DNA from 3 places in the Mesorhizobium sp. WSM1293 genome. Region 2 is predicted to be linked to each of the others. Evidence: predicted binding sites of a transcription regulator. Region 2 holds the regulator's gene; each other region holds the start of a gene.
The links. The regulator LexA, encoded in region 2, represses DNA repair genes until DNA is damaged. The targets are predictions, from matches to a motif close to TGTTCNNNNTGTGTTCNG.

Region 1 (10,416 bases), on a different contig from region 2:
CGCCTCGACCAGCGGCGTCAGCACATAGCCGGGGCAGATGGCGTTGCAGGTGATTTTTTCGCGCGCCAGTTCGAGCGCAACGGTTTTGGTCAATCCCATGATGCCGTGCTTGGCCGAGACATAGGCCGATTTGAACGGCGATGCGACCAGGCCATGCGCCGAGGCGATGTTGACGATCCGGCCGCCGCCGGCCTTTTTCATCAGCGGGATGGCGGCCGCGATGGTGTGGAACGCCGACGACAGGTTGATGGCAATGATGGCGTCCCATTTCTCGATCGGGAACTCTTCCACCGGCGCGACATGCTGGATGCCTGCATTGTTGACGAGAATATCGACCGAACCGAATGTCTCGGCCGCCTTGGCGATCAGCGCCCGGCATTCGGCCGGCTTCGACATGTCGGCCTTGATATAGGCCGTCTTCACCTTGTGCTGTCTGGCGATCGCGTCAGCGATGGCGTGGTCGGCAGCCGTGTCGGAGAAGGAGTTGACGACGACATTATGGCCTTCGGCCGCCAGCGCCTGGGCGATGGCCAAGCCAATGCCCGATGTGGAGCCGGTGATGACTGCGGTTTTTCTGGCGGCCAAGGTCGAAATCCTCTGGTTGCGGCAAGAGCGATCTTATGTTGCAGTGCAGCATATATGCTCAATGCGACGCAATAACAGCGGCCAGAATTTTTCGACGAGATGAAATTTTCGTCATGAGCGGCCACACGGCCGCTCACCAGGAGGATCCTGATCGGATCGGTGTCGCTCGCCAGGCGCCGAAAGAACCTCAGGCGACCAGGTCCGGCACCGGCCCGACATAGCGCGACTGCGGTCGGATCAGCCGTCCAGTCGTCTGCTGTTCACGCGCATGCGCGATCCAGCCGGCCACGCGCCCGGCGGCAAAGACATTGCTGAAAGCTTGCGGCGGAAAGCCCGCCGCTTGCAGCACCAGCGCGGTGTAGAACTCGACATTGGTCTGCAGCGAACGCTGCGGCTTTGCGATCCTAAGCACCTCGAGCGCCGTTTGCTCGACGGTCTCCGCAAAGGCCAGCCGGCGACCGGTTTCGCCCTCGCCGCCGAGTTGCCGCACCACGGCCTTCAGCACATCGGCGCGCGGATCGCGCACACGGTAGATGCGATGGCCGAACCCCATGATGCGCCTGCCCTGCGCGATCTCGTTGCGCAGCCAGCCGGCGGCATCGCCATGCGCCTGGATCGCATCCAGCATCTCGATGACGGGGCCAGGCGCGCCACCATGCAGCGGCCCTTTGAGCGCGCCAAGCCCGGCCAGCACAGAGGATGTCTGGCCGGCCTGCGTGGAGGCGACCACGCGCGTCGCAAAGGTCGATGCGTTGAGGCCATGGTCGCAGACGGTCACCAGATAGGTGTCGAGCGCTTTTGTGAGCGCCGGCGAGGCGACGCGGCCACTCAGCATCCTCAGCATGTCGGCGGCATGATCGGTGCGGCTGTCCGGCGCGATCGGCTGCTCGCCGCGCCGCAGGCGCAGCAGCGCCGGCGTCAGCACGGCGGGCGCCGCGATCAGCAGCAAGGCGTCGGTCAAGGTCTCGCCATCCGGCAGCTGCGCGATGCCGGCGCGCATGGCGCTGTAGACATCGAGGGGCGCCAGCAAAGGCAGCGAGGGCAAGAGCCGTTCGAACACGTCCGCACGCGCCTGTCCCAGCGCCCGCGTCAGTTGCGCATCATCGGGAAGGTCGTTGAAAAAGCCATCCAGCAGCAGCCTAACCACCTGGGCATAGTTCCAACGGCCGGCCAGTTCCGGCAGCGAATGACCTCGGATCGTCAGACGGCCGCCAAGACCATCCACATCGGAAAGCACGGTTTCCGCCGCCACCACATCATCGAGCCCATTCGCCATAGCCTGTCTCCTTGAAGCATTTCCGGATCGGAGATAGAGATGGGCAACGTTTCCATCAATCTTGATCAATAGAATCAATATCAGGGCTCGATATGTCCGAGTGGTTGTCCCGGGAAGAGGCGCTGGAGAGACTCAAGGTGCGGGCGCAGACGCTGTACGCCTATGTCAGCCGTGGGCGCATCGGCATGCGGCCCGACCGCGCCGATCCGCGCCGCAGCCAGTACCGCGCCGACGATATCGCCGCACTGGCGACCCGCCGGGCGCGCGGCCGCAGCCCGTCAGTCATCGCCGAAAGCGCCATCGCCTGGGGCGAGCCCTCGATCGTAACGGCGATTTCGACCGTCTCGCACGGTCGGCTCATTTATCGCGGGCAGGACGCCGCAGTGCTCTCCGGGCACGCCACACTGGAAGAAGCCGCCGCCGTTCTGTGGGCTCTGCCGAAACCGGTGGCTTTCGAAGCAGCGTCGCCGGACGCACCCCATCAAGCTGGCCGAGCCTCGGCCTTTGCACAACTTGCCGTGCTTGCCGGCCAGGGGCGCCCGTCGCTCGGGCGCAGCGCCGCCTCGCTGCATGCCGATGCCGCGCACGCGGTCGGCGTGCTGGCCGCCGCGCTGGGCGCACCGGCGGGGTCAAATCCCGTCCATCAGCGGCTTGCGCAGGACTGGTCGGTGGATGCCGGCCGCGCCGATGCGATCCGCCGTGCGCTTGTCCTGCTTGCCGATCATGAACTGAATGCGTCGACCTTCGCCGCGCGCGTCGCAGCCTCGACCGGCGCGCCGCTGGCCGCTTGCCTGCTGGCAGGGCTCGCGACGCTGTCAGGCCCGCGCCATGGCGGCGCCGGCGAGGCGGTGATGCAACTGGCCGAGGATGCGGCGCGGCATGGCGCCGATGCGACGATCCGGCGCTGGCTCAGCCATGACCGGCCGCTGCCGGGGTTCGGTCATCAACTCTATCCTGACGGCGATCCCCGCGGGGCGGCGCTGCTGTCGGTGATCGAGGTTGACGGCACACTATCGTCGCTGCGCGACGCTGCCTTTGCGGCGACCGGCGCGCTTCCCAACATCGACTTTGGGCTGGCCGCGCTGACGCGCAGCCTAGGCTTGCCGCGCGATGCACCGTTCCGCCTGTTCGCGCTCGCACGCAGCGTCGGCTGGGCCGCGCACACAGTCGAACAGATAACAAGCGGAAGTGTCATCCGGCCGCGCGGCCGCTATGAGGGCGTGCTGGTGTAAGGCCGCAAGAACGCCAGGCGCTCAGGACATCGTGTCGAGCTTGCGCTGCATGGCCGCGATCTGGTCCTTCAGTTCCTGAAGATCGTCGGGCTTGTCAGGCGTTTCCTTCCTGGCCGGCTCGGGCGACGTCGCAGCGGCTGGCGTGGAGCCCGCAGGCGGGAACGGCGTGAACAGCCGCATCGCATTCTGGAACATTTCCATGTTGCGCCGTGTCTGTTCCTCCAGCGCCTTGATCGGCGTGGTGATCTTCATCATGTCGAGCGGCGACTTGCCGAGCGCCCCCTTCATCTGCTCGCGAAAGCGCTCCTGCTCCTTGGAAAAGGCAAGCATCGACTGTTCGAGGAAGCTCGGCACGATCATCTGCATCTGGTCACCGTAATAGGCGATGAGCTGGCGCAGGAACGGGATCGGCAGCATGTTCTGCCCGTCCTTGTTCTCCAGTTCGAAGATGATCTGGGTCAGCACCGGATGCGTGATGTCGTCGCCGGTCTTGGCGTCCTGGACGGTGAACTCCTCGCCCTTCTTGACCATCTCGGCGAGGTCCTCGAGCGTCACATAGGTGCTGGTGCCGGTGTTGTAGAGGCGGCGATTGGCGTATTTCTTGATGATAATCGGATCGTCTTTAGCGGCCATCTACATCCTCCCGGGGACACCGGCGCGCCTCTGAGTAAGCCGCCGATAACGATTGTGCCTTTTTTGAGGATATGCGCAAAAGCCTCACAATTCCAAGCAGTTTGTGCAGTGCGGGATCACTAAATGCTGCATGGCAGGCAAAATATGCTGCGCAGCAATGGACGAATGGCCGCCATGGCAAGGCATGGCCTGCTTGCGGCGCATGGGCGCCATGCCCATTTCCGGTTTGACTTGGGGTTGGGAAAGGGCAAGAAAAGTCCTCAACGACAGAGCAACACCCTTGAAGTCTGGAGAAGAAAATGTCCGCTTCCATCGTCATTGCCAGTGCGGCGCGCACGCCGGTCGGCTCCTTCAACGGCGCTTTCGCCGCCACCCCGGCGCATGAGCTCGGCGCCGTCGTCATCACGGAATTGCTGTCGCGTGCCGGCGTCGAACCAGGCGAGGTCGACGAGGTCATCCTCGGCCAGGTGCTGACCGCCGCGCAAGGCCAGAACCCGGCCCGCCAGGCGTCGATCAATGCCGGCCTGCCCAAGGAAACCACCGCCTGGGGCCTCAATCAGGTTTGCGGCTCGGGCCTGCGCGCCATCGCGCTCGGCATGCAGCAGATCGCCATCGGCGATGCCAAGGTGATCGTCGCCGGAGGCCAGGAATCGATGTCGCTTTCGACGCATGCCCAGCACCTGCGCGCCGGCGTCAAGATGGGCGACTTCAAGCTGATCGACACCATGATCAAGGACGGGCTGTGGGACGCCTTCAACGGTTACCACATGGGCAACACAGCCGAAAACGTCGCGCGTCAGTTCCAGATCACCCGCGAAGACCAGGACCAGTTCGCGCTCGCCTCGCAAAACAAGGCCGAGGCCGCGCAGAAGGCCGGCAAGTTCAAGGACGAGATCGTCGCCGTCACCATCAAGGGCAAGAAGGGCGACACCATTGTCGACCAGGACGAATACATCCGCCACGGCGCCACGATCGACGCCATGACCAAGCTGAAACCGGCTTTCGACAAGGACGGCACGGTAACCGCCGCCAACGCCTCCGGCATCAATGACGGCGCCGCCGGCGCGCTGCTGATGAGCGAAGCGGAAGCGGTGAGGCGCGGCATCACCCCGCTGGCGCGCATCGTGTCCTGGGCAACCGCCGGCGTCGATCCGCAGATCATGGGCACCGGACCCATTCCCGCCTCGCGCAAGGCCTTGGAAAAGGCCGGCTGGTCGGTCGGCGATCTCGACCTGGTCGAGGCCAACGAAGCCTTTGCGGCGCAGGCCTGCGCCGTCAACAAGGACATGGGCTGGGATCCCTCGATCGTCAACGTCAATGGCGGCGCCATCGCCATCGGCCATCCGATCGGTGCGTCCGGCGCTCGCGTCTTCAACACGCTGGTCTTCGAAATGCGCCGGCGCGGCGCCAAGAAGGGTCTCGCTACCCTGTGCATCGGCGGCGGCATGGGCGTCGCCATGTGTGTCGAAGCACTCTGAAGAAAGTCACTAAAAGGGCGGCGTGCATGCATGTCGCCCAAAAGTGCGCAGCGGTTTTGGGAACACCGACATGCATAAAACCAAACATCTGAAGCGCATCGCCTGAATCTACCTCAGCGCGACGCGCTTTAGCCGCCCGTTCTGTATCCAGTGCCTGCCAAGCCCGACAACAGGGCGATATCAAAAAAGGGGAAATGCATGACCAAGGTAGCAATCGTCACAGGCGGATCGCGCGGCATCGGCGCGGCGATCTCGATCGCATTGAAGACCGTCGGCTATTCGGTTGCGGCGAACTATGCCGGCAATGACGCCGCAGCGGCGAAATTCAAGGCTGAGACCGGCATTCCGGTCTACAAATGGTCGGTCGCCGACTATGATGCCTGCGCCGCCGGCATCAAGCAGGTCGAGGCCGATCTCGGCCCGGTCTCGGTGCTGGTCAACAATGCCGGCATCACCCGCGACGCCATGTTCCACAAGATCACGCGCGAGCAGTGGAAAGAGGTCATCGACACCAACCTGTCCGGCGTCTTCAACATGACGCATCCGCTGTGGAGCGGGATGCGCGACCGCAAGTTCGGCCGCATCATCACCATCTCCTCGATCAACGGCCAGAAGGGCCAGGCCGGCCAGGTCAACTATTCCGCCGCCAAGGCCGGCGATATCGGTTTCAGCAAGGCTCTCGCCCAAGAGGGGGCTCGCGCCGGCATCACTGTCAACGTCATCTGTCCCGGCTATATCGCCACCGAGATGGTCAAGGCGATCGACGAGAAGGTGCTCAATGAGCGCATCATTCCGCAGATTCCTGTCGGCCGCCTCGGTGAGCCCGAAGAAATCGCGCGCTGCGTCGTCTTCCTCGCATCCGAAGATGCCGGCTTCATCACCGGCTCGACCATCACGGCCAATGGCGGCCAGTATTTCGCCTGACGACGGCGATGTAGGCGCAGAGATCGACGGGCCGGCGCGCCGGCCCGTTTTTCGTTGGCGCCATGGTCCCTTCGAAGTGACAGCACGGCTGCTGACCCAATCCGGCACGCAGAGGTTAACAGCGGCCCGGCCGACCTGTGCGAAACCTGCTTCCAAGCCTGTGGATTCTCGGTGGATAAGCTGTTCACAACACAAGATATTGAGGTGAACAAAACGGGAAAATTCCGCCATCGCTGATTCGTCGCCGATTCGTTCCGGCTTTGAGCTGAACGTTAACGACGACAGCCGGAATCCCCTGCCAATTGCTTAACGCAGATTAAGAAAGATCAACAATTTCATAACCTTGGTCGAGGTACGCCAAGCCATTGTGATCGTTTATCGGCAAAGGTTAATGGCAATGCCCTCTTAGCACGAAACGGGCCAGTTCAGCGATTCAGCATGTGGTGCGTGTCGTGGTCGCGAAATCCACATATAGCCGTGAACAAAAGCTGAATCTGCAGGAGTCACTGATTCGTCGCCGATTCGTTCCAGACTCGTTCTATCCGTTAATCCGCATCTGATTGAGAGCTTGACAGAACCACCTTCTGGCTGCCGACGGAACATTCCGCTTTCGCTTCGCGCCCGAAATCCCTATGTGTCGCCTGTCATACGCGCCCATTTGAGGCACGCTCCCGACAACCAGAGGCCAGAAGCCTTATCTCCAGGTCCCGGAAGCCTTATTCTAGGTTGATGAACATCCAGCCCAAACACACTGAGCCGCTGATCCTGTCGGGCCGCGACGTGACCGCCGTGCTCGGGCCGACCAACACCGGCAAGACCCATCTCGCCATCGAGCGCATGGTGGCGCATGAGAGTGGAATCATCGGCCTGCCGCTCAGGCTTCTGGCGCGCGAGGTCTACGCCCGCGTCTGCGAAAAGGTCGGCGCCCACAAGGTTGCGCTGATTACCGGCGAGGAAAAGATCCAGCCACCGGGCGCCAAATATTCGGTCTGCACCGTCGAGGCCATGCCGCGCGAGACCGACGCCGCCTTCGTCGCCATCGACGAGGTGCAGCTCGCCGGCGATCTCGAGCGCGGCCACATCTTCACCGATCGCATCCTGCACCTGCGCGGCCGCCAGGAAACGCTGCTGCTGGGCGCCGCCACCATGCAAAGTATCCTGCAGCGCCTGCTGAGGGGCGTCTCGGTGGTGACGCGGCCGAGGCTGTCGCATCTTGCCTATGCCGGCTCCAAGAAGCTGACCCGCCTGCCGCGGCGCACGGCGATCGTCGCCTTTTCCGCCGACGAGGTCTACGCCATCGCCGAGTTGATCCGCCGCCAGCAGGGCGGTGCCGCCGTCGTGCTCGGCGCGCTCTCGCCGCGCACCCGCAACGCCCAGGTGGCGCTGTTCCAGTCCGGCGATGTCGACTACCTCATCGCCACCGATGCCATCGGCATGGGTCTCAACCTCGATCTCGACCACGTCGCCTTCGCCCAGAATCGCAAGTTCGACGGCTTCCAGTACCGCAATCTGACGGCGGCCGAGCTTGGCCAGATCGCCGGCCGCGCCGGCCGGCATCTGCGCGACGGCACGTTCGGTGTCACCGGCCAGGTCGACCCGCTGGACGAGGATCTGATCAAGAAAATCGAAGGCCACGACTTCGACCCGGTGAAGGTGTTGCAATGGCGCACCGCACATTTCGACTTTGCCAGCCTCGACGCGCTGAAGCGCTCGATCGAAACCAACGCCCCGGTCGAGGGACTGACACGGGCATTGCCTGCCGTCGATGCACAGGCGCTCGAGCATCTGTCGCGCGACGAGGACATCCGCGCACTCACCACCAATGCCAAGCGCGTGGCGCTGCTGTGGGAAGCCTGCGCGCTGCCCGACTACCGCAGGATCGCGCCGGCCCAACATGCCGATCTCATTGCCTCGATCTACACGGACCTCGCACGCCACGGCCATGTCGACGAGAATTACATGGCCGAGCAGGTGCGCCGCGCCGACACAACAGAGGGCGACATTGATACGCTCTCGCATCGCATTGCCCAGATCCGCACCTGGACATTCGTGTCGAACCGGCCCGGCTGGCTGGCCGATCAGGCACACTGGCAGGAAAAGACGCGCGAAATCGAAGACAGATTGTCGGATGCGCTGCATGAGCGGTTGACGAAACGCTTCGTAGACCGCAGGACTTCCGTCCTCATGCGGCGCCTTAGAGAAAATACCATGCCTGAAGCCGAAATTAGTTCTACCGGAACCGTCCTTGTCGAAGGCCACCATGTCGGCGAGCTGCAAGGGTTCCGCTTCACCGCCGACCAGACCGCCGGCGGCGAAGACGCCAAGGCGGTGCGCACCGCTGCCCAGAAGGCGCTGGCCGCCGAGTTCGAGGCGCGCGCCGAACGCTTCGGCGCCTCGGCCAATGGCGATATCGCGCTCGGGTCGGATGGCACGCTGCGCTGGATCGGTGCGCCGATCGGCACGCTTGTATCAGGCGAAGACGCGCTGAAGCCGCGGCTGGTGCTGCTGGCCGACGAACAGCTGACCGGCCCGGCGCGCGACAAGGTCGCCGCGCGTGCCGAGCGTTTCGTCAATTTCCAGATCGAGTCGCTGCTGAAGCCGCTGGTCGACTTGAAAAACGCCGACCAGATTTCCGGCATCGGCCGTGGCATCGCCTTCCAGCTGGTCGAGAATTTCGGCCTCATCAACCGCCGCGACATCGCCGAGGAGATGAAGTCGCTCGACCAGGAAGGCCGCGCAGCCCTTCGCCGGCTTGGCGTGCGCTTCGGCGCCTACCATGTCTTCGTGCCGGCGCTGATCAAGCCGGCGCCTGCCGGGCTGGTGACGCTGCTGTGGGCGCTGAAGAACGACGGCAAGGACAAGCCAGGTTTTGGCGACGTGGTCCATGCGCTCGCCTCGGGTCGCACCTCGGTGGTCATCGACCCGGCCTTCGACAAGACCTTCTACAAGCTTGCCGGCTACCGCAATCTCGGCCGTCGCGCCGTGCGCATCGACATCCTGGAACGGCTGGCGGATCTGATCCGCCCGGCGACCAACTGGAAGCCCGGCCTCGGCCAGCGCCCGGACGGCGCCTATGACGGCCAGTCCTTCATGGTGACGCCGCCGATGATGTCGATCCTCGGCGCCACCGCGGACGATATGGAAGAGATCCTCAAAGGTCTCGGCTACCGTGCCGAGCCGAAGCCGGCCGTCGAGGTCAAGGCGCGGCTCGAAGCACAGGACAATGCCGCGCGCGAAGCAGCGATGGCGAAGCTTGCGGCGGAAGAGGCTGCACGAGCCGAGCAGACCAAGGCGGCGGACGCCGCAGCAGAGGCAGCAGTCGAAGGGTCGGAGCCGGCATCGGACGCAGTGGCCGTTTCGGAAACGGCGACCGAAATCACCTCCGACGCCGCGGCGGAACCTGCTGCGCCTGCCGTGGAAGAACAGGCGGACGCTCCGGTCGAAACCGTGCAAGACGACGCGCCTGTTGCCGAGGCTGCTGCTGAACCGGCACCGGTTGAACCGCAGGCAGAGGCTGAAGCTGCCGAGACTGAAGCCGCAGCGGCAGAAAAAGTTGCACCGGCCGAGCTGGTGTCAAATGCCGCGCCGGACGAACCCGTGACGGTGACTGAAGCAGCCACCGGGGAACCCGCTCCGGAAGCCGAAGCGCCAAAACCCATCCTGTTGTGGCGTCAGGGTCGTTTCGAACAGCGCCCGCGCAACCGCGACGACAACCGCAGGAACAATCGCCCACGCAACGGACAAGCGCGCGGCCGAAGCGATGCGCCTGCGGACGCCGGCGCACCGGCCGCCGCTGCACCCGGAGAGCGTCCGGCCCATGAAGGACGGCGCGATGGAGCCGGCAAGCCGCGCTTCGACCGCTCGAAGTTCAAACCCAAGCCGCAGGCCGAAGGCGAACAGCGACGTGACAGGCCGCAGGGCGAGCGTCCCGACCGCCGCGAAGGCCGTCCCGACTGGAAGGGTGGCAGGCCGGATGGCAAGGGTGGTCCGCAAGGCGGCAAACCCGCCTTCCAGCCGAAGCCGCGCGAGGAGCGTCCGGTGCGTTTCGATCCGGATTCGCCCTTCGCCAAGCTCGCCGCTCTGCGCGACCAGTTGAAGAAGTAGAACCCGGCTCGCTTCGATGGTTGCCGAAGGCCGCCAGCGCATTGACAAATGGCTGTTCTTCTCCCGCGTCGTGAAATCGCGCTCGCTGGCGGCAAAACTGGTCGTCGCCGGCCGGGTCCGCATCAATCGCGACAAAGCAGCGCAGGCCTCAGATCAGGTCAAGCCAGGCGACGTCCTGACCATC
Region 2 (10,416 bases):
TCGACAGGCTGGTCGAGATTTCGAACGGGTAAAACGTGTCTGACATTCTTCGCAAGATCGAGGCCTACAAGCGCGACGAGATCGCGGCGGCAAAGGCACGTGTGCCGCTGGCCGAAATCAAGGCGCGAGCCAAGGACGCCGACGCACCGCGCGGCTTTCTTGCCGCGCTCGAAGCAAAGCGCAAATCCGGCGCCTTTGCGCTGATTGCCGAGATCAAGAAGGCAAGCCCGTCCAAGGGGCTGATCCGCGCCGATTTCGATCCGCCGGCGCTGGCGCAGGCCTATGCCAAGGGTGGCGCTGCCTGTCTTTCGGTGCTGACCGACGCACCGTCCTTCCAGGGCGCGCCGGAATTTCTCACCCGGGCGCGAGCCGCCGTCGCGCTGCCGGCGCTGCGCAAGGATTTCCTGTTCGATCCCTATCAGGTCTACGAAGCCCGCGCCTGGGGCGCGGATGCCATCCTGATCATCATGGCCAGCGTCGACGACGCCCTGGCGAGCGAGCTTGAGGCAACGGCATTCGAACTCGGCATGGATGCGCTGATCGAGGTGCATGATGAGGCCGAGACGCTGCGCGCGCTAAAACTGTCGTCGCGGCTGATCGGCATCAACAACCGCAATCTGAGAACATTTGAAACCAGCCTTAAAACGTCGGAGCGGCTGGCACCCATGGTGCCGGGCGGCCGCCTGCTGGTCAGCGAGAGCGGTATTTTCACCCATGACGACTGCCTCAGGCTGCAAAAGAGCGACATCGGCACTTTTCTTGTCGGCGAGAGCCTGATGCGGCAACAGGACGTCACCACCGCGACGCGCTTGCTTCTGACAGGCAAGGCTTTGGCCGAGGCTATCTGACGATGGTATCAGGCCTGACCCATCTCGGCGCGCAGGGCGAGGCCAACATGGTCGATGTCGGCGACAAGGAAGAAACAACGCGCACGGCGATCGCCGAAGGCTTTGTCGCGATGCAGCCCGAGACGCTGAAGATGATCCTCGCCGGCAACGCCAAGAAGGGCGACGTGCTCGGCACCGCGCGCATCGCCGGCATCATGGCGGCGAAGAAGACGCATGATCTGATCCCGCTCTGCCATCCGCTGCTGCTGACCAAAGTTTCCGTCGACATCGAGCCCGACCATGCATTGCCGGGCCTGAAGGTCACCGCGCTGGCGCGCGTCACCGGCAAGACGGGCGTCGAGATGGAAGCGCTGACGGCCGCTTCGGTAGCCTGCCTGACCATCTACGACATGGCCAAAGCAGTAGACCGCGCCATGGTCATCACCGGCATCCGCCTGGTCGAAAAGACCGGCGGCAAGTCGGGTGACTACAAGGCGAGCTCCTGATGGCGCTGGTTCCTATCGCGGAGGCGCTTGAACGCCTGCTCGATGGTGCGGCACCTCTAGCCGGCGAAAGCGTTCCTCTGTTCGAGGCGGTGGATCGTGTTCTGGCGGAACCGGTCGTGGCACTCCGTACCCAGCCACCTTTCAACGCTTCCGCCATGGATGGCTATGCCGCTCGAGCCGCCGACGTGGCGTCGGTACCATCCAGGCTGTCGGTGATCGGCATGGCGCCGGCCGGACGTGGTTTTGCCGGTAGGATCGGCAAGGCACAAGCGGTGCGCATCTTCACCGGCGCGCCGTTGCCCGAAGGCGCCGACACCATCGTCATCCAGGAGAATGTCCGCGACCTCGGCGGCGGCGAAATCGAAGTGACCGAGCCGACGGCGCAATGGCGCAATATCCGTCGCATCGGGCTCGATTTTTCAACAGGCGACATGCTGCTCGAAAGAGGCCGTTTGCTCGACCCGGCGGCACTGTCGCTGGCAGCATCGGCCAACCATCCCCGGGTCAACGTGGTGAAACGACCGCTGGTCGCCATCATCGCCACCGGCGATGAATTGCTGCCGCCGGGCAGTGATCTCGGCCCGGACCAGATCATCTCGTCCAATGCCTATGGCGTCGCTGCCGCCGCACACTCGGTCGGCGCCCGCGCGCTCGATCTCGGCATTGCCGCCGATCGCAAGGAGGCCATCGCCGAACTGGTGCAAAAAGCGGTCGCGGCCGGTGCGGATGTCATCGTGACGCTTGGTGGCGCCTCGGTCGGCGATCACGACCTGATCCACGATGTGCTGACCGGCGAAGGCATGACGCTCGGCTTCTGGAAGATCGCCATGCGCCCCGGCAAGCCGCTGATGTTCGGCCGCCTCGGCGATATCAGGTGCATCGGCCTGCCCGGCAACCCGGTGGCAAGCCTGGTCTGCTCGCAACTGTTCCTGAAGCCGCTGCTGGCGCGGCTCGGCGGCCGCAACCATCGCCAGGACATTCGCCCAGCGCGACTGGGTACCGCAATGCCGGCCAATGATTTGCGCCAGGACTATGTCCGAGCCGTGGTCAGGGAAGATGACGGCGCGCTGGTGGCGACGCCGTTCGGCATTCAGGATTCCTCGATGCTGAGAATGCTGGCCGACGCCAACGGGCTGATCGTGCGGGCGCCGTTTGCCCCTGCAGCAGCCGCGGGCGAGGCTTGCAGCGTTTTGATGCTGCGCTGAGGAATTCCAGGCAAGCCGTTCATAACAGACGAGAAAGTGATCTCGGCTCTAGCTGGAGATCAAGCTCTGCGTCAGCGGATGCGCCGGATCGGTAAGGCCGTCGACAATGTCGTAGTGATGCCGGTCGGGCTCGACCACGGTGCTGGTGGTGGCGCCAAGGCCGGTCCAGATGTTGGCAAGCAACGCATTCTGGCGCAGGAACTCGGCGCGCTCACCGCCGCCGGCCCAGCAGGTGATGCGGGCGCCATCCATCGGGCGCAGCAGGGCTGGGCTTTCAGCCAGCGCCTCCTCTTCGTCGATTGCCAGGTCCTTGTTCATGCCGGTGCGCATGAGCGGACGCAAATCGTGTAGACCTGAAATCGAAACGACATGGCGTATGCGCCGCGCCACATCCGGCGCCAAAGGCGTGGTTGTCGTCACCATCCGGGTGGCGAGATGGCCGCCGGCCGAATGTCCGGTCAGCATCAGCGGTCCGTCAACCATTGCCGCTGCCTTGCCAATCGCCGCCCCGACCTCCCGGACGATGCCTGCGATGCGTATGTCCGGGCACAGCGTGTAGGAGGGCATCGCAACGGCGAAGCCGCTGCCGACCGCGCCCTTGGCGAGATGCGACCACAAGCTCTTGTCGGTCTCCAGCCAGTAACCGCCATGGATGATCACCACCAGTCCTTTGGGCGCGGCCTTGGGAAGGAAAAGATCGAGCCGATTGCGCGACCCGTCGCCATAGGCGATGTCGAGCCGTGCCCGGCTCTCTGCCGAGAGCGCATCGCGGAATGCTGCCGCTGGCTCCGCCCAGGCGGCTGGCCAACGGTCGCTGCCGGCGATGTTCGCACCGTTGGCATAGGCATCATCCCAATCGACGATGTGACGTTCGAACATCTGCGCCCTCCCCCAAAACGGCATCGCTTCTCCGCCAGCAATGGCCAACGCCACGACATGCGTCAATGCTCCAGGGCAAAAACACTTTAGGCTTGAAACAAATTTCGACTGGTGCGATCCTGCCCGCACGAACAGCCGACAATGGGAGGTCTGCTGTGCTGCCCTCACCTGCAGATGTTCACCCTTTCGGCGCGCATCTCCGAGCAGGCGTGATGGGCAGCACGAAGCCTCCTCAGAGCAGGACCTTAGGATCCACCACATCCAGCCAAGGCGCATTGCGCACTGGCCAGGCAGCAGACGGGAGAGCGGCGACATGCTTGGGCCTTCAGCGCATATCGACACGTTCTCGCGCGATCACCTGCCGCCGCCGGAGCAATGGCCCGATATACTGCTCGATGGCTTCGACTATCCCGAACGCCTCAACGCCGGTGTCGAACTTACCGACCGGCTGGTCGAGAAGGGCCTCGGCGACCGCACAGCCCTGATCGGCAATGGCCGCCGCCGCACCTACAAGGAACTGTCGGACTGGACGAACAGGCTCGCCCACGCGCTGGTCGAGAATTATGGCGTCGAGCCCGGCAACCGGGTGCTGATCCGCTCGGCCAACAACCCCGCCATGGTCGCCTGCTGGCTGGCTGCCACCAAGGTCGGCGCCGTGGTCGTCAACACCATGCCTATGCTGCGCGCCGGCGAACTGGCCAAGATCGTCGACAAGGCGGAAATCACCGTCGCGCTCTGCGACACCAGGCTGATGGACGAGATGACCGCCTGCGCCAAGGACAGCACCTTCCTCAAACAGGTCATAGGCTTCGACGGCACCGCCAACCATGATGCCGAGCTCGATCGTGCCGCTCTCGACAAGCCGGTGACATTCACCGCCGTCAACACCGGCCGCGACGATGTCGCGCTGCTCGGCTTCACCTCGGGCACGACAGGCGTGCCGAAGGCGACGATGCATTTCCACCGCGACCTCCTGATCATCGCCGACGCCTATGCCCGCGAAATCCTGGAGGTGACGCCGGACGACATCTTCGTCGGCTCGCCGCCGCTGGCCTTCACTTTCGGCCTTGGCGGGCTCGCTATCTTTCCCCTGCGCTTCGGTGCGGCGGCGACGCTGCTGGAGCAGGCGACGCCACCCAACATGATCCACATCATCGAGACCTACAAAGCCACGATCTCCTTCACCGCGCCGACTGCCTATCGCGCCATGCTGAAGGCCATGGATGAAGGTGCCGACTTGTCGTCGCTGCGCGTTGCCGTTTCAGCCGGCGAAACCTTGCCCGCTCCGGTTTTCGAAGAGTGGACGCAAAAGACCGGCAAGCCGATCCTCGACGGCATCGGCGCCACCGAAATGCTGCATATCTTCATCTCCAACCGCTTTGGCGACATGAAGCCCGCGTCGACCGGCAAGCCGGTCGGCGGCTACGAGGCGCGCATCGTCGACGACGAGATGCGCGAAGTACCGCGCGGCGCGACCGGCAGGCTTGCGGTGCGCGGACCGACCGGCTGCCGCTACATGGCCGATATCAGGCAGAAGGACTACGTGCGCGACGGCTGGAACATCACCGGCGATACCTTCACGCAGGACGAGGACGGCTTCTTCCATTTCGCTGCGCGCTCCGACGATATGATCGTCAGCGCCGGCTACAACATCGCCGGCCCCGAAGTCGAGGCCGCACTTCTGTCACATCCCGACGTCGCCGAATGCGCGGTCATTGGTGCCGAGGACGCCGAGCGCGGCCAGATCGTCGAGGCACATGTCGTGCTGGTGCAGGGCGTGGCGCCTGACGCATTGACCACCAAGCGCCTGCAGGACCATGTCAAGGCGACGATCGCACCCTACAAATACCCGCGATCGGTGAAATTCATTGCTGCTTTGCCCAAGACCCAGACCGGCAAGATCCAGCGCTTCCGGCTGCGCACGGAGAAAGTCAATTGAGCGAGCCCTACGATCCGGCGTCCGAAGGCGCACAGATGTCGTTCAACGAGCGCATGTCGTACAGCGACTATCTGCACCTGGAGAAAGTGCTGGAGGCGCAGACGCCGCTGTCGTCGGCGCATGACGAGATGCTGTTCATCATCCAGCACCAGACCTCGGAACTGTGGATGAAGCTCGCTTTGCACGAGATTGGCGCCGCGATCCGCTCGATCCGCGCCGACCGGCTCGAGCCGAGCTTCAAGATGCTGTCGCGAGTCGCGCGCATCTTCGAGCAGCTGAACAATGCCTGGGATGTGCTGCGAACGATGACGCCCAGCGAATATACCGAGTTTCGCGACGCGCTCGGCCAGTCCTCGGGTTTCCAGTCCTGGCAGTATCGCGCCATCGAGTTCATGGCCGGCAACCGCAACCTGGCCATGCTCGGCCCTCACAAGCATCGGCCTGACCTCAGCGGAAAGCTGGAAGCCATCCTGGCCGAGCCATCGCTCTACGACGAAGCGCTGCTGCTTTTGGCGCGCAACGGATTCGACATCGGTGCCGATGCCAGGCGCACGGACTGGCGTGAGACGCGAACCGAGAATGAAGAGGTCCTGGTCGCCTGGCAGACTATCTACCGCGATCCGCAGCGCTACTGGATGTTCTACGAACTGGCCGAGAAGCTGGTCGACTTCGAGGATTATTTCCGCCGCTGGCGCTTCAACCACGTCACCACGGTGAAGCGCATCATCGGTCTGAAGCGCGGCACCGGCGGCACGTCGGGTGCTTCGTATCTGAAGAAAATGCTCGAGGTCGTGCTGTTTCCGGAGCTGTGGACGGTCCGCACTCGGCTCTGACATCATCGAAATGAGAACAGGCTCACCGAAGGGACGCTCTGTGGCGGAAACCCTTCGCGAACAACCGGGGACTGACCATGAGTGGAATTCCTGATCTCGCCGCAGTCGAAGCGATGGATGCCACGGATCCGCTGCGGGCCATGCGCGACCGTTTCATTCTGCCGGAGGGGGTGATCTATCTCGACGGCAATTCACTGGGGGCAGCATCTCATGCCGTTTTCGGCGAGCTGCAGCAGGCGGCGACGCAGGAATGGGCCCGAGATCTTATCCGAGCCTGGAACACGGCCGGATGGTTCGAGATGCCGATCGAACTCGGCGACCAGCTCGGACGCCTGATAGGAGCCGCGGCCGGCCAGACCGTTGTCTGCGACACGACATCGACCAACATCTACAAGGTGCTGCACGCAGCGATGGAGATGCGGCCCGGCCGGTCAGCCATCGTCGCCGAAGGTGACAGTTTTCCCACCGACCTGTACATCGCCGAAGGCGTGGCCTCGACCCGGGATGGCGTCCTGCTGCGCCTCGCGGGCGTCGACGCGCCGACCATCGAAGATCTGATCGACGAAAACGTCGCGGTGGTGCTGGTCAACCACGTCAATTACAAATCGGGTGAACTGCGCGACATGGCGGCGCTGACGCGCAGGGCTCATACGGCCGGAGCGCTGATCGTCTGGGATCTCTGCCACACCGCCGGCGCCCTGCCCGTCGAGCTCGATCAGGCAAATGCCGATTTCGCTGTCGGCTGCACGTACAAGTACCTCAACGGCGGTCCGGGCGCGCCGGCCTTCATCTATGCCGCGCAGCGCCACCACGGCGATATCAGCCAGCCGCTCAGCGGCTGGTGGGGCCATGCGCGGCCCTTTGCCTTCGAACGGGGTTATGTTGCCGGCACCGGCATCCGCCGTTTTCTGTGCGGTACGCAACCGGTCCTGTCGATGCGGGCGCTCAAAGGCGCGCTTGCCATCTGGAGCGACGTCGACATGGCGGCATTGCGAAAGAAGAGCGTCGCGCAGACAGAACTGTTCATCCAGCTCGTCGAAGCCAAGTGCGGCGCCTACGGTCTCACGCTGGAGACCACCCGCGACGCGACCAGGCGCGGCAGCCAGGTGTCGTTCCTTCACGACCACGGCTATCAAATCATGCGGGCGCTGATCGAGCGCGGGGTGATCGGTGACTTCCGCGCACCGTCGACCATCCGTTTCGGCTTCACGCCGCTCTATGTCAGCTACAAGGATGTGTGGCTGGCGGTTGAGGTTCTGGAAGACATTCTGCGCACGGGTGCATGGAAGGACCAGCGTTTCGCCGTCAAGGAAGCCGTTACCTGACGCACCGATCCCGGCGATCCGCCGTCGCTGCCCTCACTGCCTGGCAAATGACGGAGAGCTGAATTTCCAGCCAAAATGCCCAACTGACGTTGGCGTTTTGGCTCCGTTTCGTTCACGGCAAACGAACGTCCCGAAGGTTGCAATCGCCCCTTGTCGAGGCTGATCGACAGATAACGCCAAGCTTTGGTAGAGGATAAGCCACAGGTCATTAACCATAACAATTTCAATGTGAGCAGGCGCATTGCCGAAGGTGGCGCCCGTCGATCGTAACCCGCTGGCAAGCGCCAAATAATTTCAGCAGCCTTAACAAATTCATTAAACTTTAAACGGTTGCAGAACACAACTGGAACAGATAGTGTTTGTTCTGGGTTTGTTTTTCGATTCTGGTTTCAGGGAACCTGGGGGCCGCCATGCTGACACGCAAGCAACATGAACTGCTGATGTTCATCCATGAACGCCTGAAGGAGAGCGGCATTCCGCCATCCTTCGACGAAATGAAGGAGGCGCTCGACCTTGCCTCCAAATCCGGGATTCATCGGCTGATCACGGCCCTTGAGGAGCGCGGCTTTATCCGCCGGCTGCCCAATCGGGCCCGCGCGCTGGAAGTGCTGCGGCTGCCGGACTCCATCGCGCCAGGCCTCAATGCGGCAAAGAAGTTTTCGCCAAGCGTCATCCAGGGCAGTCTTGGTCAGGGTGGTGCTCTTGGCCGGCAGATCAAGCCGGCGCCTTCGCGGATGCCTTCGCCCGGCAATGACGACGATGCGGTCTCTGCCGTTTCGATCCCGGTCATGGGTCGCATCGCCGCCGGCGTGCCGATCGATGCCATCCAGCATCAGACGCATTCGATTTCGGTGCCGCCGGACATGATCATGGGCGGCGCGCACTATGCGCTGGAGGTCAAGGGCGATTCGATGATCGAGGCCGGCATCTTCGACGGCGACACCGTCATCATCCGTAACGCCGATACGGCCAGCCCCGGCGAGATCATCGTGGCGCTGGTCGATGAAGAGGAAGCGACGCTGAAGCGGTTCCGCCGCAAGGGCGCCTCGATTGCCCTCGAAGCCGCCAATCCAGCCTACGAGACACGGATTTTCGGGCCGGACAGGGTCAAGGTGCAAGGCAAGCTCGTCGGCCTGATCCGTCGCTACTGAGACGGCTGTGGGTTGACCACTGGCTTCTCGGGTTTCTTGAAGGGTGCCAGCCCCCTCGCCTCGCGAGAGTATCTGCGTTGCGTGTGCCAGGGCCGATATGGGCTGTCCACCGCGAAGCTGATCGTCGCCGGCGTGGTCGCCGATTGGCGATCGAAGAAGACCGCGGCACTGCCTTTGCGAGCCAGTTGCCGCTTGGTGATGACGAGAACCAGCGGGTTGTGACAGGCGTCATAGGCGGTGGCATCGTTGACGACGATCAGCTCGGCGAAGCCGCAGGCTTTCCAGGTGTCCTTGCGGTCCTCGACATAGGCAATGATCGCACCGGACATGTGCCTGGCCACGCAAACGCCTGAGGAGCAATAGAACGGCGATCCCGGCGGTAGCTCAACGGCATCCGCGACGTCGAATTGCCCATCGCTGTTGTCGAACACTTCCGGAACGACGATGGTTTCCGATGTCAGCGCGCGTTTCCAGTTGTCGACGGTGAATTCGTTCGGCCGTTGCCGGCTGACGGCAAGCTCACCGCCACCGATCGGCAACGCCACCAGCCGGGCGTCTTCCGAGATCAGCACATCGGGCGTGCGCGTATCCGAGACGGTCAGCAAGCCTGCCAACGCGAATGGCAGAGCCGCGAGCCGCAGCCATGTCGTCGCCATCGTCGCGATGACCAGGGCAATGGCCACCAGCAGGACCGACTGTTGCGAAATCAGCCCGACCCCATCGACAGGCGAACGCTCGGAGATCCAGCCCGATATGGCGATCATCATCGTCAGGCCCTTGCCCATCAGGTAGAGACCTGGCCAATCCAATCCGAAAGGCATCAGCAGCGCGCTGGCGACGGCCAGGAACATGACGACGGTGACGATCGGCATAACCGCGAGATTGGCGAACAGGCTGAGCGGCGACACACGCTGAAAATGCCAGATGGCAAACAGCGTCGTGGCGCTGCCGGCGATGATCGAGGTCATGGCCAGACCGATTGCCGCCAGCAGGAATTTTCGTGTCAGGAACCCGGGCAAGGATCGCTTCGGCGGCGGCGGTCTTGCTTTTCCCGCGCGGTGATCCGCCCAGCCGGCATAGGCGCCGACCAGAGCTGCGGTCGCGGCGAACGACATCTGAAAACTCGGGCCGACCACCTCATGCGGCGACACCACGATGACGGCGATCGCCGAGATCGCCAGATTGCGCATGGTGAGTGCTGCTCGATCGAACAGAACTGCAATCAGCATCACTGCCAGCATGATGAAGCTGCGCTCGGCGGCGACGACGATACCTGAGATGACGAGGTAGGCTGCGATCGAGAACAGTGCGGCGGCAGCGGCATACTTCTTGACCGGGCGACGCGCGGAAAAATCGGGAAACAAGGCGAAGGCGCCGCGCAGCAACCCCATGATGGTGCCGGCGACCAGAGCCATGTGCAGTCCCGAAATGGAGATGATGTGGTAGATGCCGGTACGTCGCATCGCCTCATTGATGTCGTCGGGAATGCCGGCGCGCACGCCGACGATCAGCGCCGCGGCGATCTCGCCTTCGGCGCCGCCGACGCTCGCCCTGATATGGTCGGCGATGCCTTCACGGGCATTTTCCACGCTGGAGGAAATTCGGGCCGACAGCGGCATGTCGCCATCATCGCTGACGACAAGCTTTGGATTGCCGAGAAAGAATCCGCTGCCACCAATGCCGGCAAAATAGCTGTCGAAGGAGAAATCATAGCTGTCCGGTCGCACCGGCCCGGTCGGCGGCAAAAGCTT
Region 3 (10,416 bases), on a different contig from region 2:
CTCGACCTGCCGCTCGACCTGCGCCGCGGCACGCCATTCCAGCAGCGCGTGTGGGAGGCGCTCCGAGGCATCCCGTGCGGCGCCACCATCACCTACGCCGCGCTGGCCCAGCGCCTCGGCCAGCCGGACGGCGCCCGTGCCGTGGCGACGGCCTGTGCGGCCAACGCGATTGCGCTGGGCATTCCCTGCCACCGTGTTGTCCGCGCCGACGGCACGCTGTCGGGCTACCGCTGGGGCGTCGAGCGCAAGCGCGCTCTGATCGACAAGGAGGCTACGATATGAATGCCCATGCCAGGGTTGCCGCATCGGCGGTTGAAGCTGCTCGGACGCGTGTCGCGGGTTACGACTGGCCCGCCCTTGCCGCCGAACTCGACGGCTTCGGCTGCGCGGTGATTGAAAAGCTGCTGTCGCCCGAAGAGTGCCGGCAGATCGCGGGCCTCTATCCCGAGGAGAAGCATTTCCGCAGCCACATCCATATGGCCAGGCATGGCTTCGGCAAGGGCGAGTACCGCTACTTCCGCTATCCCTTGCCCGACCTGCTGGGTGGCCTGCGCAGCGCGCTCTATCCCAGGCTGGCCGAGGTCGCCAACCGGTGGAGCGAGCGGATGGGGCAGGCCATGCGTTATCCCGCGACGCATGCCGCGTTTCTCGATCAGTGTCATGCCGCCGGCCAGACGCGGCCGACGCCGCTGCTGCTGCAATATGTGCCTGGCGACTTCAACTGCCTGCATCAGGATCTCTATGGCGACCTCGCCTTTCCGCTGCAGGTGGCGATCCTGCTCTCCGAGCCGGGCCAGGATTTCACCGGCGGTGAGTTCGCGCTGACCGAGCAGCGGCCGCGCATGCAGAGCCGCGTCGAAGTGGTGCCGCTGCGCCAGGGCGATGCCGTTGTCTTCGCCGTCCACAACCGGCCGGTACAGGGAACCAAGGGCAACTACCGCGTCAATTTGCGCCACGGCGTCAGCCGGCTCCGCTCAGGCATGCGGCATACGGTCGGGATTATTTTTCACGATGCGAAGTGAGCAGGGAGAAGATGGAGGTCCCCCTCACCCCGCCGGTGCATAGCGACTGACCACCATGCCACAGTCATAGGCCTTCGAGCCGAGCAGCCGCAGGTTTCTAAAACCGCCCTGATCAAAAATCCGGCGGCCCGCACCCAGCACCGCCGGGTTGATGAAAAGCTGAAACTCGTCGACCAGCCCGGCCGCGATCAGCGCCGAGGCGAAACCGGCGCCGCCGAACACGGCCATGTCGCCGCCCTCGCCCGCTTTCAGCGCATTGACTTCGCGCGGCAGGTCGCCGCTGGCCACGCTCGTGCGCTCCCAGACCGGCTCCCCGGCCGATTGCTTGAACTTATCACTGAGCACCACCTTGCGGGCGTCGACGATGCGTTGCGCAAAGGCGTAGAACGGATCGTGCGGAAACTTCTTGGCGGCATTGCCCCAATGGGTGAGATAGCCCTCCTGCGCCATCTTGCGGCTGAGCAGGATGGTATCGACGCCTGTGAAGACAGCGTTGAAGTCCTGCTTCAGCTCATCGTCCCAGGCGCTCTCGTCACCCCACTCCCAGAGCTGCCAGGAATGATCCTCGGTGGCGCCGACAAAGCCGTCGACCGACATCTGCATCTGCAGGACCAGCTTTTTCACCGTCATTCTCCTCACGGCTATCGCAAAACAGTTTACATTTGGAACTGTTGACGCAAGGCCAAAACGATGTCAATAGTAAAGTGATTTAGAAATGGAACCATAGATGGCGACGCGCGAAAAATCCGACTGCCCGATCAACCTGTCGCTCGAACTCATCGGCGACCGCTGGACGCTGCTCATCATCCGCGACATGGTCTTCGCCGGGAAAAAGCACTTTCGCGAATTCCTGCAATCCGACGAAGGCATCTCCTCGCGCACGCTGGCCGAGCGACTGCAAACGCTTCAGGACGAAGGCATCCTCACCAGAAGCGACGACCCGACGCATGGCTTGAGAACAGTCTACCGGCTGACCGAAGCTGGCATCGACCTATTGCCGGTGCTGGCGACGCTCGGCGCCTGGGGCAGCAGGCACCGCAAGGCCGACGAGAGATTGGCCAGGATTGCCAACCAGTTGGCGGCAGGCGGCGAAGCAGCGCTGGAAAAGATGAAAGCGGCGCTGCGAACGGAGCATAGTGTCTAGGCGGTTGCGTTCAAGCCGAACCGGCATGGCTGTTGCCGCACCCAATCGCTCTTCGCTTGACAACCATCCATCTTTGTTCTTTATTTGTTCTATTCTATCAGCAACTGCGGATGTGCGGTCGATGGAAACGACAGCCACCATCCTGCATGCCGATCTCGACGCTTTCTACGCCTCTGTCGAGCAGTTGCTCGATCCGTCGCTGCGCGGCAAGCCGATCGCGGTGGGCGGCGGCGTCGTGCTCGCCGCTTCCTATGAGGCGCGCGCCTTCGGCGTGCGTGGCGGCATGCCGGGGCGCAGGGCGCGCGAACTCTGCCCGCATTTGATCTTCGTCGGCGGCAATTTCAGCCATTACCAGCGGCTGGGCGATGCGGCGATCAAGGTGCTCGACGATTTTACGCCTGTAGTCGAGCGCATTTCCATCGACGAGGCGTTTGCCGACGTCGCCGGCTGCACGCATCTGTTCGGCTCGCCGCAGGAGATCGCGACAACCATCCGCCGCCGCGTGCGGGCCGAACTCGGCCTGCCGATCTCGATCGGCGTGGCGCGCACCAAGCATCTGGCCAAGATCGCCTCGCAGGTCGCCAAACCCGACGGGCTGGTGGTCGTCGAACCCGGCACGGAACTCGCCTTCCTGCATGATCTGCCGGTCGGACTGATGTGGGGCGTCGGCCCGGCGACCAGGGCGCGGCTGGCCGAGATCGGCGTCGAGACCATCGGTCAACTGGCCAGGACGCATCGCGGCGCGCTGACGCGCCTGCTCGGTCCCGCCGCCGGCGAAAAGCTCGCCGCCCTGTCCTGGAACCGCGACCCGCGAAAGCTGGAGACGAAGCGCCGCGCGCATTCGGCCGGCGCCCAATCGGCGCTTGGCCAGAAGCCGGCTGTGGCACGGGTCATCGTGCCGACACTGCTGCATCTGGCCGACCGCGTCGCCAGTCGGCTGCGCGCCAAGGCAAGGCCCGGCCGCACGGTGACGGTACGCGTGCGCTTTGCCGATCTCAGAGCCGTCACCCGCTCGATCACGCTTGACCAGCCGATCTCGGCAACCGCGATGCTGGCCGAGATCGCCGGCGATCTGGTGCGCGGCGTGCTTGCCGACAATCCACAGGAGAAAACGATCTCGCTGCTGGCGATCTCGGTCTCGCATCTTGAGGAAAGCTTCGAGTTGCAGCTCCACCTGCCGCTTGGCCTCGCCGACGAGAGGCGCCGGCCCGGCACGAAGAAGGGCCTAGCACGCTTCGACGCCGACCGCGCCATCGACAAGATCCGCGAGCGCTTCGGCAAACAGGCGGTCGGCTACGGCACCGTGGCACTGGAGGCGGCGCGCTCGGTTCCCGACGAATTCAGGGAGTTGGCGGAGAAGGAGCTGTGAAGCCGGGGGCTACTCCATCTCTTCGCCGTCCCAGTACCGCCTCACCGCTCCCATGTCGAAAATGCCGTCGCGCCGGCGCAAGGCGTCGACCGCCATCTTGTTGGAATCTGGATAGACGCAGACCTCGTTGGGATTTTTCTCGCCGATCATCAGGTAACGGCACGGCCCCGTGCCGCTGTTGAGGAAGGAATGCCCGACCGCCAGGCCGGCCGGAAAGCAGACATAGTCGCCGGCTTTCATTTCGTGGCGCTCCTCGCCAAGCAGCAGCGTCACCTCCCCTTCCAGGATCAGCGCATGCTCCTCTTCCAGCATGTGATAGTGCCGGGGCGCCAGGCGCATGCCGGGCGCCGGCGCTTCGATCAGCATGCCGACATGATAGTCGGAGCGTCCCAGCGCGGCATAAGTCAGGTGCCTGGACCGGCCGCCGAACCGCAGACCTTCGCCCTCGACCTTCCATTCGACAGCATCGCTGGCGATCGGCGGGATCGGCGCGGCTGGGGGTTTGGTGACACCGGCCGTCACATCCGACGGCAGCGGATCGCCGGCGGTAAGGCCGGTGTTCTCGCCGTCCCAGTAGCTTCGGTTTGCAGCGAGATCGAAGATCGCGCGGCGGCCCAGGGCGCGTACCAGCACCTTGTTGGAGGCGGTGTAGACGACCACTTCATTCGGGTTGCGCTCGCCGACGATGACATAGCGGCAAAGTGCGTCGCTGGTATTGATGAGGCAATGCCCCGCCGCGGCACCGGCGGGAAAGCAGATGTAGTCGCCGGCCTTCATGGCATAGGCCGCGTCGCCGACATACGCGGTAAGCGCCCCTTCGAGGATGAAGACATGCTCTTCCTCGAAAATATGGTAATGCGCCGGCGAGGACTGCTTGCCAGCCGGAAGCTCCTCGATTGCCACGCCGACACGGTGTTTTTCGCCAAGGGCGGCCAGCGACAAATGCCGGTAGCGCAGGCCGAAGCGTGGCACGTCGGACCATTCCGTCCACGGCACCTCATCCGATGCGAATGGTAGCGGCGGTTTAGCTTCGTCCACCATTAGGGCCTCCTGGTCCTGTCGCCCTGCCCTCGTCGCGTGCTGCTGGAGGGTCCACGACAGAACAAAGCTGCCAGCTTCCGGCTAAACCGCCAAGCGGTGTTCGCTACGCTCCTGACAAAGCCGGACAGAAGCCGCGCGCTTCAGCCTCGGATGGCCTTGCCCGCCTGCTGCAGCAATTCGAACGCCGCGAAGCGTTTGGCATGCCAGCCGGCCAGCGTAGCGTCGGGATGATAGACCTCGCCGAGTTCCGACATGCCGGCCATCGCCGCCGCCACATCCTTGTAGGCACCGGCGGCGACCGCGCCCAGCATCGCCGAGCCGAGCAGCACCGGTTCCGGCGAGGTCGAGGCCACCACCACCATGCCTGTGGTGTCCGCCAGCAGTTGGCGCACCAGCGGGCTTTGGCCGGCGCCGCCACTGACCACGATGGTGTCGACGGGAATGCCCTTGTCATGCTCGGCCCGCACGATCTGGCGCGCGCCGTAGCCCAGCCCGCAGACCCCGGCGACATAGAGCCCGACCAGGCTGTCGAGGCTGGTGTCGAGATCGAGCCCGGCAATCAGCGCGCGCGCGTCCGGGTCGGCGAAAGGCGCGCGGTTGCCGAGGAACTCCGGCACGACATGGATGCCGCCGACCAGGGCCGGCGTTGCTGCGGCTCCATTGCGGCTTTGCGCCTGCAGCGACAGCCAGGCGCTGAGGCTGAGCCCCTCGGCTTGCGCTTTGGCGGTCGCTTCGCCGGCTGCAGGGTGCATGCGCACCAGATGATCAATCGCAGCACCAGCTGCCGACTGGCCGCCCTCGTTCAGCCACAGGCCCGGCACCATGGCCGAGAAATACGGACCCCAGACACCGTCGACGAAGGCCGGCTCGGCGGTCGACGACATTGTGCAGGCCGAGGTGCCGAAGACATAGGCCATGCGCGACAGCACGCTGCCGAAATCGCCGCGCGCGCCGACCGTGCCGACGCCGCCGGCATGCGCGTCGATCAGTCCGGCCGCCACCGCGGTGCCGGGGTTGAGACCAAGGTCTGCTGCTGCCTGCGCGGTCAATCCGCCGCCGAGTGCGGCACCGGCCGGCACGATCTCGGTGCCGATGCGCGTGAATGCTTCGTCGGCCAGAGCGCCGAGGCCGATCTTGCGGAAATACGTCTCGTCCCAGCGGCTCTCATGCGCCAGATAGGTCCATTTGCAGGTCACCGTGCAGACCGAACGGGCAAGGCTGCCGGTCGCCCGCCAGGTGAGGAAATCGGCGAGGTCCATGAACTGCCAGGCGGCGTCGAAAGTGGCGGGCAGGTTTTCGGCCAGCCACAGGAGTTTCGGCGTTTCCATCTCCGGCGAGATGATGCCGCCGACGTAGTTCAGCACCGCCTCGCCACTGCGATTGATGCGGCGCGTCTGCTCGACCGCGCGATGATCCATCCAGACGATGATGTTGCGTTCGGGATTTCTCGACGGGCCAACAGCCAACGGTACGCCGCCCTCGCCCAGCACCACCAGCGAACAGGTGGCGTCAAAGCCGATGCCGGCGATCGCCTCGGGCGCCACGCCCGATTGCGCGACCGCTTCACGCGTGGCCGCGCAAACCGCCCGCCAGATGTCGTTGCTCGACTGCTCGACCATGTCGCCGGCCTCGCGCCAGACCTCGATGTCCCGTTTGGCCGAGGCAAGCAGGGTTCCCGTGTGGTCGAACACCCCGGCCCGCGCGCTGCCGGTGCCGACGTCGATGCCGAGGAAGTGGGACATTGGGGGAAACCTTCGGTTTAGGGCAGTAGGGGAGTAGGGGAGTAGGGCAGTAAGGCAGTACGGGAATAGGGGATGGTGGCTTGGCTCGGGCCCGGGCATTGAACGGCAGAGCAATCCTACTGCCCTACTGCCCTACTGCCCTACTCCCCTACTCCCCTACTCCCCCTAGAGATCATTGCTCTGCGGCAAAATCACCAAATCCCTTATCGTCACATTGCGCGGCCGGGTCAGCATGAACATCACGGCTTCGGCCACCTCGCGTGGCTGCATCAGGCCGCCGGCGGCGAGTTCCTCTTCGAGCTTAGCCTTTGGCCAGTCGTCGACCAGTGCCGTCACCACCGGGCCGGGCGCCACGGCGCCGACGCGCAGGCCGTGCTTGGCGACCTGCCGGCGCACCGTGTGGACGAAGGCCTGCACGGCGTGCTTGGAGGCCGTGTAGATCGGTTCCCATACCACCGGAACCAGACCGGCGATCGAACTGGTGACGATGATGTCGCCGGTCTTGCGTTCGATCATGTGCGGCAGCACTGCCTGGATCGAGCGGAAGCAGGCATTGATGTTGAGGTTGAGCATACGGTCCCAGACGTCGGGATCGCCGGTCGCCACCTCGCCGCCGACATAGGCGCCGGCATTGGCATGGAAGATGTCGAGTTGGCCGGCCTTCTCCAGGATTTGCGGCATCATGGTGGCGACGCTTGCCGGCTGCATCAGGTCGATCACCAGCGGGATCGCTTTGGGGCCGAGTTCGGCGCACAGTTTGTTCAGCGTCGCCTCGGCGCGGTCGACCAGCACCACGGTGGCGCCGGCCGCCAGCATATGCCTGGCGCATTCGAGGCCGATGCCTGACGCGGCACCGGTGACGGCGGCAACTTTTCCGGACAGTTCTTGGCTCATGTCTTGCTTCCTGTTGATGGGTTCAGGCCCGGCCATGCGAGACACGCGAGCGGCGTGCCAGCGAGTCGACGATGACCGCGATGGCAAGCACGGCGCCGGTGATCATGTACCGAAGCGACGAGGACAGATCGAGCAGCGTCAGGCCGCTGGCGATCGACTGGATGACGATGATGCCGAGCAGTGCCGAATAGGCGCTGCCGCGGCCGCCGAACAGGCTGGTGCCGCCTATGACGGCCGCTGCGATGGCGTTGAGGTTGACGTCGCCCGTGCCGGCCTGCTGGCTGGCCGAGGCCAGGCGGGCCGCCGACAGCACGCCGCCGAAAGCCGCCAGCATCGAGCACAGCACGAAGGCGCTGGAATAGATCAGCCGCACGTTGATGCCGGCGCGCCGCGCCGCCTCGCGGTTGCCGCCGACCGCCGACATAGAGCGGCCCCATTTGGTCCGCGTCAGCGCGTAGTGCATCGATATGACCAGGCCGACGAACAGGCCGAACATCCACGGAATGCCGCGCGCCTGATTGAGATAGAAGACGATGAGCTCGAGAATGACCGTAATCACCACCGCGCGCGTGACGAGCCCGCCGGTCGACGGCGCCGACAGGTTCGCGGCGCGGCGGCGCGCGACGGTGCGCAGGCCGGTGATCAGCATGACGATGCCCGGCACGGCCGCCAGAGCGAACGAGACGAGTTTGGGCATCATCAGCAACTGGCCGAAATTCACCAGGTTCGAGCCGTAGGGCAGGTTGATCGAGCCGGTCGAGCCGAGGATGTAGAGCTGCAGGCCAAGCACCGCCAGCAAGCCGGCCAGCGTCGAGACGAAGCTCGGCATGCCGAGCCGGTTGAACAGCAGCGCATAAAGGGCGCCGATGAAGCCGCCGACGGCAACAGCGGCCAGAATCGCGAGCGCCACCGGCCAGCCCTGGTTGACCCACAGCGTGCCGACCATGGCCGAGGCAAAGCCGCTGATCGAACCGACCGACAGGTCGATCTCGCCGACCATCAGAACGCAGACGATGCCGAGCGCGATGACGCCGACGGTTGAGCAATCGAACAGCAGATTGACCAGATTGCTGCTCGACAGGAAGATCGGGTTGATGCTGGCGAACACCGTCCAGATGATGACCAGCCCGACAATCACTGGCAGCGAGCCGAGATCGCCCGAGCGGACCCGGTCGAAGAACCGGCGGATGGCGCCGCCGATCCCCGCCTCGTGCTTGACGCGCACATCGGCGCGGTCGAGCTGCGGCGGCACGGGGGCGGCCTGTTCGGCTTCGCGGCTCATGGGCGTGGCTCCTGGGTCTGGTCTTGCCTGGCCTGCCTGCGCTCGGCGCGCCGCGACACCGAATTGTTCGAGGCGCCGGTGATGGCGCTGACCAGTTCCTGGTTCGAGGCATCGGGCGAGAAGATGCCGTTGTTGCGGCCAAGCCGCAGCACGACGATGCGGTCGGCGACGGCGCGCACGTCTTCCATGTTGTGGCTGATGATGACGACGCCGAGGCCGCGGTCGCGCACCCGCTCGATCAAATTGAGCACTTCCGCCGTCTGCGCCACGCCAAGCGCTGCCGTCGGCTCGTCGAGCAGGATGAGCTTGGGTTCGAGCAGCAGCGAGCGCGCGATCGCCACCGTCTGGCGCTGGCCGCCCGACAGTGAAGCGACCACTTCGCGGACACTCGGGATGCGCGCCGAAAGCTCGTTGAGCAGCGTCCAGGCGCGCACTTCCATCGCCACCTCGTCCAGCCGCAGCGGGCTGAGTTCGCGGCCAAGGAAGATGTTGGCGACGATGTCGAGGTTCTCGCACAGCGCCAGGTCCTGGAACACGGTGGCGATGCCGAGCGTCAGCGCGGCACTCGGATCGGCAAGTGTCACCTGCTTGCCGCGAAAACTGATCGTGCCTGAGCTCGGCTGATGCACGCCGGCCAGGATCTTGACCAGGGTCGACTTGCCGGCGCCATTGTCGCCGACCAGCGCCACCACTTCGCCTGCATGGACATCGAGATCGATGTCGGTGAGCGCCGAAACGGCGCCGAAATTCTTCGAAACGCCGCGCAGGCTGAGCACCAGCTCGCCTGCCGGAACCGGTTCGTCCGAGGTATCGGTCATGCCAGGAAGCCTTTCAAAACCGGTTCAAAAATTTCGCATGAGCGCTGCCTGGCCACCACGCGGGTGGCCAGGCAGCGGAGCGGGCAAGGGTCGCGGTCAGTTCCCGATGCCCAGCTTCTTGCAGCCTTCCGCGTAACGATCGACGCAGAGCTCGGCCGCGGTGTTGATCTTCTTGTCGATGATCTCGGCCTTCAGGTTTTCCTGCGTCACAACAGCCGGCGTGAACAGCTGCGAGGGCGTATCGTACAGCGTCATCTCGGCCTTAGGCGTCTCGCCAGAAAGTAGCTTGATGGCGATGTTGGCGGCGGCCGCCGCCACGATCTCGCTCGGCTTAGAGATGGTGTTGTACTGGTCGCCGGCGATGATCAGTTGCAGTGCCGCGATCGTCGCGTCATTGCCGGTCACCGGCGGCACCGGATCGACGCCGGCCGCCTTGAAGGCCGCGATGGCGCCGCCACCGGTGCCGTCATTGGCGGCAACCACGCCGAGGATTTTCGGGCCGAAGCGGGTGATCTGGCCGCCGGCCCATTGCTGCGCCTTCGGCGGCGCCCATTCCGGCGTGTCGTATTCGGCCAGGATCTTGTAGCCGCTGTTGTCGAGGCCGGCATGGATGCCCTTCTTGATCAGGCCGGCCGCCGCGTCGGTCGGCGAACCGTTGATCTGTAAAACGCCGCCGGTGGCCGGATCGACCTTCAGCGCCTTCAGGTGCTCGACCAGCGAATCGGCGATGGCCTTGCCGATGCCTTCATTGTTGAACGAGACATAGAAGTCGGCCGGCGCTGTCGGGATTGGCCGGTCATAGGCTATGACCTTGATGCCCTGGCTCTGCGCCAGCTTGACCAGCGAGGCGGCGGCGGTCGAGTCGACGGGGTCGAGCACAATCGCCTTGGCGCCCTGCGAGATCACCGAGTTGAACTGCTGCTGCTGGCGCGAGGCGTCGGCATCGGCGTTCTGGTAGAGCACCTTGCAGCCCGGGCACAGCTTCTTCATCTCGGCGGCGAAGCCGGGATAATCATGCTGTTCGTAACGGGTCGAGGCCTGGTCAGGCATCAGGAAGGCGACGGTGGCGTCGGTGACTTCGGCTGCCTTGGCGATAGCGGCGGT

Region 1: M729_RS0118830 (helicase-related protein) is a predicted target of LexA. The motif match lies at 6,652-6,669, and genes of this name have one in related genera.
Region 3: dinB (DNA polymerase IV) is a predicted target of LexA. The motif match lies at 2,241-2,258, and genes of this name have one in related genera.

The regions. Positions count from the first base shown of each region.
Region 1 covers NZ_AZUV01000014.1:56,851-67,266, forward strand. The annotation lists gene M729_RS0118800 (3-hydroxybutyrate dehydrogenase) at 1-594, opposite strand, end outside; gene M729_RS0118805 (citrate synthase/methylcitrate synthase) at 773-1,861, opposite strand; gene M729_RS0118810 (citrate synthase) at 1,954-3,093, shown strand; gene phaR (polyhydroxyalkanoate synthesis repressor PhaR) at 3,115-3,726, opposite strand; gene M729_RS1000000139710 (hypothetical protein) at 3,811-3,939, opposite strand; gene M729_RS0118820 (acetyl-CoA C-acetyltransferase) at 4,026-5,204, shown strand; gene phbB (acetoacetyl-CoA reductase) at 5,403-6,128, shown strand; gene M729_RS0118830 (helicase-related protein) at 6,858-10,232, shown strand; gene M729_RS0118835 (RNA-binding S4 domain-containing protein) at 10,249-10,416, shown strand, end outside.
Region 2 covers NZ_AZUV01000008.1:211,715-222,130, reverse strand. The annotation lists gene trpD (anthranilate phosphoribosyltransferase) at 1-32, shown strand, start outside; gene trpC (indole-3-glycerol phosphate synthase TrpC) at 36-848, shown strand; gene moaC (cyclic pyranopterin monophosphate synthase MoaC) at 851-1,333, shown strand; gene glp (gephyrin-like molybdotransferase Glp) at 1,333-2,538, shown strand; gene M729_RS0110905 (alpha/beta hydrolase) at 2,587-3,417, opposite strand; gene M729_RS0110900 (AMP-binding protein) at 3,731-5,356, shown strand; gene kynA (tryptophan 2,3-dioxygenase) at 5,353-6,189, shown strand; gene kynU (kynureninase) at 6,267-7,514, shown strand; gene lexA (transcriptional repressor LexA) at 7,925-8,665, shown strand; gene M729_RS0110880 (ComEC/Rec2 family competence protein) at 8,659-10,416, opposite strand, start outside.
Region 3 covers NZ_AZUV01000001.1:698,948-709,363, forward strand. The annotation lists gene M729_RS0103505 (methylated-DNA--[protein]-cysteine S-methyltransferase) at 1-282, shown strand, start outside; gene M729_RS0103510 (2OG-Fe(II) oxygenase) at 279-1,022, shown strand; gene M729_RS0103515 (dihydrofolate reductase family protein) at 1,047-1,646, opposite strand; gene M729_RS0103520 (helix-turn-helix domain-containing protein) at 1,750-2,166, shown strand; gene dinB (DNA polymerase IV) at 2,288-3,535, shown strand; gene M729_RS1000000136425 (cupin domain-containing protein) at 3,545-4,576, opposite strand; gene M729_RS0103540 (FGGY-family carbohydrate kinase) at 4,717-6,318, opposite strand; gene M729_RS0103545 (SDR family oxidoreductase) at 6,484-7,212, opposite strand; gene M729_RS0103550 (ABC transporter permease) at 7,235-8,494, opposite strand; gene M729_RS0103555 (ATP-binding cassette domain-containing protein) at 8,491-9,312, opposite strand; gene M729_RS0103560 (sugar ABC transporter substrate-binding protein) at 9,409-10,416, opposite strand, start outside.